2 regions of the Pantoea sp. PGP6 genome follow, and region 1 is predicted to be linked to the other one. Evidence: predicted binding sites of a transcription regulator. Region 1 holds the regulator's gene; the other holds the start of a gene.
What was found. Region 1 encodes LexA, which represses DNA repair genes until DNA is damaged. Its sites were predicted from a motif close to TNCTGTATGTACATACAGNA; they were not measured.
Positions count from the first base shown of each region.

Region 1 (4,286 bases):
GAGAGCAGCAGGTAATCCATGTGGCTGCGATGGCACGGCACATAGACGATTTCATGGCCATCCTGCGCCAGCTGACGGACTTTTTCGCCGCCATTAACATTGATGCCCTGATAGAGCCGGCTCCAGAGCCAGCCCATGACGCGGTCGGTGACGCGAATCGCTTCATAGGAGAAGTTTGCCGCGATCTCTTCCATCATCTCAACCGCATTTTGCTGCGCTTTTTCATGGGAGATTTTTTTGCTGCGCGCTTCATCTTCAACCGCTTTTTCAATCGCTTTCGATTGCAGCAGACGATTAAACAGATCCTGACGTGCCGGTAAGCGTGGGCCAACCGCCGCCAGCCGCTGGCGGGCGAAATGAATGCGCGCCACCCGGGCCAGTTTCTGGGCGATTGATTGGTCGGTGCCGTGTTCGGTTGCCATGCGGCGCAGCGAAACGGTCGGCGAGAAACGGACAAAACTGTCGCGTCCATGCCAGATCACCGCAAAGAATTTCTGCACGCCGTTCAGCACCCGCAGGTGCGGCGTATCTTCGCCCTGAACCTCACGACCAGGCGCCCGGCCAAACATCACCGTCACCGGCAGCATCTGGATATCCAGCTTGGGGTTATTGCGATGCAGGTCCAGATAATCGTGAAAAATCTTCACCGATTCGACGCTGGGCACAAAATAGGGGAACACACGCGGGCCATCGTGGATAAAAACGTGGCGCGGCAGCAGCGAACCATCAATCTCCAGCGGAGAAAGCGGGTCGGGCAGATGATGCCGCAGGCACTGCGCGCGTAAAGTCAGTAAGTCAGCCTTCGAATCGTAAGGCAAAACGTACATAATGGGCCGGGTCGGGTCCAGACCATGTTCAGAAACGGGATCGGCCGGAATGGCCTTACTCTTTACCAAAAACGACAGTGGTAAATTCAGTAATTTGTAATAAAGTTTACGCCAACCTGACATAGACAACATGAAGCCTCTTGTTAGCAAAGCGCCGCAAGCATACCAGAAAGCGCAGCGAAGATCTGTGGTGGTGCCATTTGCACGCAGCCCAGACATTGACGTCAATCCGATGAAAGGGTTCCACTTATATGGCAAATAATGCCACGGGTCTTGTAAGAATAGTAAAAGCCGCAGGTTACTCATGGCAGGGCCTGCGTGCCGCTTGGCAACACGAAGCGGCTTTCCGCCAGGAGGCGCTGGCCGCGCTGGTGGCCATTATTGTGGCCTGCTGGCTGGATGTCGATATTGTCTCTCGCATCCTGATGATCGGGGCAGTGGTGCTGGTGGTCATTGTTGAAATCCTCAACAGCGCCATCGAGGCGGTAGTGGATCGTATTGGCCAGGAGCGCCACCCTTTAGCCGGACGGGCAAAGGATATGGGCTCGGCGGCGGTGCTGATCAGCATCTTACTGGCACTGTTTGTCTGGATCGCGCTGCTTTGGTCGCATTTGCGATAAGCCTTCCACAACGCGCCAGATGGCGCGTTTTGCCTGAGAATCGGTTTCCATTTCACCAATACCTGTATATACTCACAGCGACTGTATAAACAACCAGGGGGCGGGATGAAAGCATTAACCAGCAGGCAGCAGCAGGTCTATGACCTGATTCGCGACCATATTACTCAAACGGGCATGCCGCCTACGCGTGCAGAAATTGCCGCGCAGCTGGGTTTCCGCTCGCCGAACGCGGCAGAAGAGCATCTGAAGGCACTGGCACGCAAAGGGGTGATTGAGATTGTCTCTGGCGCCTCTCGCGGTATTCGCCTGTTGATGGAAGAAGAAGCATCTGAAGGTCTGCCGCTGATTGGCCGGGTTGCTGCCGGTGAGCCGATCATGGCGCAGGAGCACATCGAAACCCATTACAAAGTGGATCCGGGCCTGTTCAAACCTTCTGCCGATTTTCTGCTGCGCGTCAGTGGAATGTCGATGAAAGATATCGGGATTATGGATGGCGACCTGCTCGCGGTACATAAAACCCAGGACGTACGCAACGGCCAGGTTGTTGTGGCCCGTATTGATGATGAAGTGACGGTTAAACGCTGGAAGAAGCAGGGTGCTATTGTGCATTTGCTGCCTGAAAACAGTGATTTTGAGCCGATCATTGTCGATACGCGCGCCCAGTCGCTGACGGTAGAAGGTCTGGCGGTCGGTGTGGTTCGCAACGGCGAATGGCTCTGAGTCTGACATAACCGCGCATTCGTAGCGTCTGATGCTATTCTGTCTGCCCTAATTTTGTCGCTGCTGCTCCCCTCTCTGCAGCGACACCGAGCACGGAACTGCGAATGCGTTTTTTAACGGCTACCGACAAAAACCTCTGGCGGCTGGCGCTGCCGATGATCCTTTCTAACATCACCGTTCCCTTACTGGGGGTGGTCGATACTGCTGTCATTGGTCACCTCGACAGCCCGGTCTATCTGGGCGGGGTTGCGGTCGGCACGACAGTCACCAGTTTCCTCTTCATGCTGCTGCTGTTCCTTCGGATGAGTACTACCGGCCTGACGGCGCAGGCTTTTGGTGCCGGCGATAAAATGGCGCTGGCACGTGCGCTGACCCAGCCTTTAATTATTGCGCTGCTGGCTGGCGTGCTGTTCATCTGCCTGCGCTCGCCGATTACTACGCTGGCGGCCGATCTGATTGGCGGCGATCCCAAAGTTTTGCAACAGGCGGCACTGTTTATTCAGATCCGCTGGTTAAGTGCGCCCGCCACCCTGGCAAATCTGGTGATCCTTGGCTGGCTGCTGGGCGTGCAGTACGCGCGTGCGCCGGTCATCCTGCTGGTGATCGGCAATCTGGTCAATATTGTGCTCGATCTGTGGCTGGTGATGGGGCTGCACTGGGGAGTGGCAGGCGCGGCAACCGCGACCGCGCTGGCGGAGTATATAACGCTGGTCGTCGGGGCAGTGATGGTCTGGCGGGTATTGAAACTACGTGGCATCACCACCGCAATGCTGAAGCAGAGCTGGCGCGGCGATATTCAGCGGCTACTGCGTCTTAATCGCGACATTATGCTGCGTTCGTTAATGCTGCAGCTCTGTTTTGCCTCGCTGACCGTGCTGGGCGCACGTATCGGTCCGCAGGTGGTGGCGGTGAACGCCGTGCTGCTGATGTTTATCACCTTTACCGCCTATGCGCTGGATGGTTTTGCCTACGCAGTCGAAGCCTTCGCCGGTGAGGCGCATGGCGCGAAAGATGGCAGCAGGCTGCTGCGCGTCTGGCATTCTGCCTGCCGACAGGCGCTGGTGGTGGCTCTGATGTTCTCAGTAATTTATGCGTGTTTCGGCTCGCATATCGTGGCGCTGCTGACCTCGATTGAACAGCTGCAACAGGCGGCCGATCGCTATCTGATATGGCAGGTGATCCTGCCGCTGGCGGGCGTCTGGTGCTATCTGCTGGATGGCATGTTCATCGGTGCAACCCGCGGCCGGGAGATGCGTAACAGCATGATGGTGGCGGCACTTGGTTACTTCCTGACGTTGCTTAGCGTCCCGCTGCTGGGCAACCACGGCTTGTGGCTGGCGGTCACCGTTTTCCTGGCGCTGCGTGGCCTGTCGCTGTGGCTGATCTGGCGTAAACACTGGCAGCAGAACAGCTGGTTTAACGCCTGATAGCTGGCATCTGATGTCCTCCGGCTACAGATTATTCTGTATTGTTCCGGCAAACCTAAAATCTTCTACTACAATTAACCGTAAGCAGCGCAGTGAACCAGCGCTTTATATCGTCATTTTGTTTTCTTTCAAGATAAATGATGTAACCAAAGGATGACATAGAGGTCTGCCATGAATAAAGATCAAGCGAGCGGCAACTGGAAGCAGTTCAAAGGCACAGTAAAAGAGAAATGGGGCAAGCTGACCGACGATGATATGCAGGTTATCGAAGGCAAACGCGATCAGCTGGTCGGAAAAATTCAGGAACGTTACGGCTATGCGAAAGAAGATGCAGAGCGTGAAGTAACGGACTGGGAAGGTCAGAACAAAGATTACCGTTGGTAATCACAAAGATTTACGGATAAAGCTCCTACCCGCCGGTACGCTCATACCGGCAACCGCACAAGGATGTGCACATTACCCGCGTTTTCCCCGCTTTTTACCCTCACTTTGATGATCGTGCTGACAACTTTCATGATGGGTGCAGGCTTCGACTTCGACACAATTCTCACATAATCCATGCGCTTCAATCACGCTATGACGCAGGGCAAACTGTGCCTCACCAGCCAGTGTGGCGATAATCTTCTCTACTCCCTGCGCCTGCTTTTCGGTTACCGCCGCACAGCGATCACACACCAGCATGACCGAGGTGT
Region 1 is NZ_JBQBMA010000001.1:4,011,817-4,016,102, reverse strand. Features, by position in the region: gene plsB (glycerol-3-phosphate 1-O-acyltransferase PlsB) at 1-950, opposite strand, end outside; gene ACLIBF_RS19445 (diacylglycerol kinase) at 1,079-1,447, shown strand; gene lexA (transcriptional repressor LexA) at 1,553-2,167, shown strand; gene dinF (MATE family efflux transporter DinF) at 2,272-3,594, shown strand; gene ACLIBF_RS19430 (CsbD family protein) at 3,766-3,978, shown strand; gene zur (zinc uptake transcriptional repressor Zur) at 4,051-4,286, opposite strand, start outside.

Region 2 (4,286 bases), 980 kb from region 1:
CGCCTGTTCGAGCGCCTGCAACGCTGGCTCAGCGTGAGTGAACGATGAGTGAATAACCGACCAGCATCAGACCGCTGGTACCGCCAGCCGCCATTATGAAAAACAGCGTAGCGAAGAATGTTTTTTTCCAGTTCATGGGAAAACCTGAGCGCGTGAATATGAGGCGGGAATGATAGCGCGCGCAAGGCAGCAGGCAAAGTGCCCAGCGTGCGTTTTTGTCATCAGGGTGTTTCGTGCAACCGCACGGCGTAACCCTGTTCCTGCCAGTGTGACAGTTGATCCTGCTGACGACGGGTCAGTTTTTTACCGGTAAATACAAACATATTCATGCCGGGAAACAGTTCCGGACGCGGCACGTCGAGCGGCTCAGCCAGCACATCGATGCGCCAGCCATGTTGCGACAGACGCCAGCCTTCCAGCCAGATACGGGTACGATCCTCAATGCCCCAGCCGATAATCAGCGCGTCTTTGCCCGCTTTTTTGCGGCTGCCGGTCAGGCAGAACGCCACATAATCAATCAGCAGGCCATCCAGCAGGCTGCACATGGTGCGGGCGGTATTCTGGTCGAGGCTGAGCTTCTGGCGCACCGGCATAAAGACGTGATCGATCAATGCGTCGATCGGATGTTCACGACCGATGGCCGCGATCTTGTTACGCAGCTTGGAGGGTCTGACGTGGCGTAACACGCTGATGAGTTCATCCTGCAGGGTGGTCCAGCCGTCGTGCGCATCAACATCACCGCCTTCCAGCAGCGCTTTGACTTTACCTACCGGCACGCCGCTTTCAATCCAGCGCATGATCTCTTCAATGCGCTGAACATCTTCTTCATCAAACTGACGATGCCCACCTTCGGTACGCTGCGGCTTCAGTAAGCCATAACGTCTTTGCCAGGCGCGCAAGGTCACTGGGTTTATGCCACAGCGCTCGGCGACGTCACCGATACTGTATAGGGTCATAAATTCCTCTTTAGACTGATCTGAGTGGAATTACCATAACGAAGCAAACTAAGTTGTACAATACATTTTTGAGTGTACAACTTGACCGCTGCGCCTTTTCTCAGCTATATCTCATATAAGAGAAATTATTCCTAATTATGAGAAGATGCTATGCCGGACCTGAATACAGAACAGCGCCTGGCTGCGCGGCTGGCGGAATTACGCTTGCAACGCGGCTGGTCGCTGGATGAGCTTTCAATCGCAACGGGTATCAGCCGTGCGTCATTATCACGTATTGAGCGCAGCGAGACCAGCCCTACCGCCGCACTGCTTAATCGTCTGTGCGTGGCGTACGGATTAACCATGTCGCGCCTGCTGAGTGAGGTGGAGGAAGATGCAAAGCTGCTGATCCCGTATGACCAGCAGCCGGTATGGAGTGATGAGGCCAGTGGCTTTCACCGCCGAAATGTGTCACCGCCTGTTACTCATTTTAGATGCGAATTGGTGGAGGGCAAATTACGCCCCGGCGCGCGTATCGATTACGACGCGCCGCCGATTCACGGTATGGAACAGCATATCTGGCTGCGTGAAGGCGGCCTGACCGTCAGCATGGCAGCTCAACGCTGGAGCTTACGTCCCGGTGACTGTTTACGCTTTCATCTGACGGGAAAATCGGCCTTTGAAGCGCACCTGACCGAGGGCGCGCACTATTTACTGGTGGTGGCAAAACCATGATTAATTATCAGGTGCTCAGTGCCAGCGAGGCACAGCAGGCGTTACCCGAACTGTGTGAGGTGTTGCAGGCCTGCGTAGCAGACGGGGCCAGCGTCGGATTTATTGAGCCGCCGACCATCAGGCGATTGGCCGTTTCTGGCAGGATCGCATTTACAGCCTGGCGAGTGGCGATGCCGAATTGTGGGTGGCGCGTCAGCACGGCAGCGTGGTGGCGACGGTGATGATCAACCGCAGCTCAATGCCCAACGGCCGCCATCGGGCGGAGATCACTAAACTGCTGGTGCATCCGCAGGCGCGCCGCCAGGGCATTGCCCGCCAGCTGATGCTGCAGGCGGAACAGCAGGCGCGACTGCAGGGTAAAACGCTGCTGGTGCTGGACACGCGCAGCGGTGATGTCCCCAGCGATCTCTATCGCTCGCTCGACTGGCAGGTCGCCGGCTCTATTCCGTTCTACGCCGAATCCACCACCGGTGAGCTGGATGCCACGACCTATATGTTTAAACTGCTGGGCTAGCCGGTCCCGGCTGCCGCCAGCCCCGGGCGGCATCCGTGGCCGCTTGTGGAACCGCAGACGAAAAAAATTGTCCTGAAAGCTGACGCCGCCAGCATACTGTGTAAAAATACAGGCAATTTTTACGGTGTGGTAACAAACAAAATGGCCCTGACAGCAGCAGTAAAAAGCCAGATAGCGCAGTGGTATAAAGCGCTGCAGCAGCAGGTGCCCGATTTTATCCCGCGCGCCGCCCAGCGGCAGATGATTGCTGAAGTGGCAAAATGCCTGGCGGGCGATGATGCGCGCCATCTGGCGGTCGAAGCGCCAACCGGCGTCGGCAAAACCCTCTCTTATCTGATCCCCGGCATCGCGACCAGCCGCGCCCAGGAAAAACGTCTGGTGATCAGCACCGCGAACGTGGCGTTGCAGGATCAAATCTTCACCAAAGATCTGCCGCTGCTGAAGAAAATCATCCCCGATCTCACCTTTACCGCCGCCTTTGGTCGCGGGCGCTACGTCTGTCCGCGCAACCTGGCGGCGCTGGCGGCTGATGACGATCAGCAGGGCGATCTGCTGCTCTATCTGGATGATGATGCCATCAGCAGCACCAAAGAGGAGCAGACGCAGTGCGGCCGGTTGCAGAAAGCGCTGGATCGCTATCAGTGGGACGGACTACGCGATCACAGCGAGGAAAACGTCAGCGATAGCCTGTGGCAGCGGCTCTCAACCGATAAAGCCAGCTGCCTCGGCGCCCACTGTCGCTGGTATCGTGAATGCCCGTTTTTCGTGGCGCGGCGTGAAATAGAGCAGGTCGATGTGGTGGTGGCCAACCATGCGCTGGTGATGGCGGCGATGGAGAATGAGTCGGTATTGCCGCCGGCTAAAAACCTGATGCTGGTGCTGGATGAAGGCCATCATCTGCCGGAAGTGGCGCGCGATGCGCTGGAGATGAGCGCTGATATCACCCCAGGCTGGAGCAGCCTGCAGCTGGATCTGTTTATCAAGCTGGTGGACAGCATCATGACCCAGATGCGGCCTAAATCCCCGCCGCCGCTGGCCAATCCGGAGCGGCTGAAAGCACACTGCGAGGAGCTGCGCGAGCTGCTGACCATCACCAGCCAGGCGCTCAATCCCCTGTTGCCACCGCACAATCAGCCGGGCGAATACCGCTTTGTGCTCGGGGCGTTACCGCAGGAGCTGCTGGACCTTTGCGCCCGGCTGTTCAAACTCAGCGACGCGCTGCGTGGCCTGAGCGAAGGCCTGATCAATGCCCTGAGCGAGCAGACCGGCAAAGTTGATGTGGTGCGCTTGCACCGCAATCTGCTGCAGCTGAACCGCCAGTTCGGCTGGTTTGAATCGGTCAGTAAGCTGTGGCGACTGGCGGCGATGGAAAAAGCTTCCGGCGCGCCGGTGTCGAAATGGATCACCCGCGAACTGCGCGAAGGTCAGGCGCACCTGCTGTTCCACTGCGCCGGGATTCGCGTCAGCGATCAGCTGGAAAAGATGCTGTGGCGTAAGATTCCGCATGTGGTGGTCACCTCCGCCACGCTGCGCTCGCTTAACAGTTTTAACCGCCTGCAGGAGATGTCCGGTCTCAACGAGAAAGCCGGTGACCGCTTTGTGGCGCTCGATTCCCCGTTCAACCATGTTGAGCAGGGCAAGCTGGTGATCCCGCAAATGCGCTATGAACCCCTGATGACCCACGAAGCGGAGCACATCGCCGAGATGGCGGGCTTCTTCCGGCAGCAGATGAAGCTGAAGCAGCACAAAGGGGTGCTGGTGCTGTTCGCCAGTAACCGGGCGATGCAGCAGTTTGTCGCCTGCCTGCCCGATTTACGACTGTCGATGCTGGTGCAGGGCGATCAGCCGCGCAGCCGACTGGTCGATCTGCATCGTCAGCGGGTGAGCAAAGGCGAAACCAGCATTCTGATTGGCCTGCAATCGTTCGCTGAAGGGCTGGATTTAAAAGGCGATCTGCTGAGTCAGGTGCATATTCATAAAATTGCTTTTCCGCCGGTAGACAGTCCGGTAATTTTGACCGAAGGCGAATGGCTGAAGAGCCTGAAGCGTTATCCGTTTGAGGTGCAGAGTTTACCCAGCGCCTCGTTTACCCTGATTCAACA
Region 2 is NZ_JBQBMA010000001.1:3,032,706-3,036,991, reverse strand. Features, by position in the region: gene ACLIBF_RS14790 (ABC transporter permease) at 1-48, shown strand, start outside; gene ACLIBF_RS14785 (MerR family transcriptional regulator) at 222-956, opposite strand; gene ACLIBF_RS14780 (XRE family transcriptional regulator) at 1,107-1,670, shown strand; partial or broken gene ACLIBF_RS14775 (GNAT family N-acetyltransferase) at 1,667-2,184, shown strand; gene dinG (ATP-dependent DNA helicase DinG) at 2,326-4,286, shown strand, end outside.
Region 2: the regulator LexA is predicted to act here: its motif matches at 2,279-2,298, upstream of dinG (ATP-dependent DNA helicase DinG).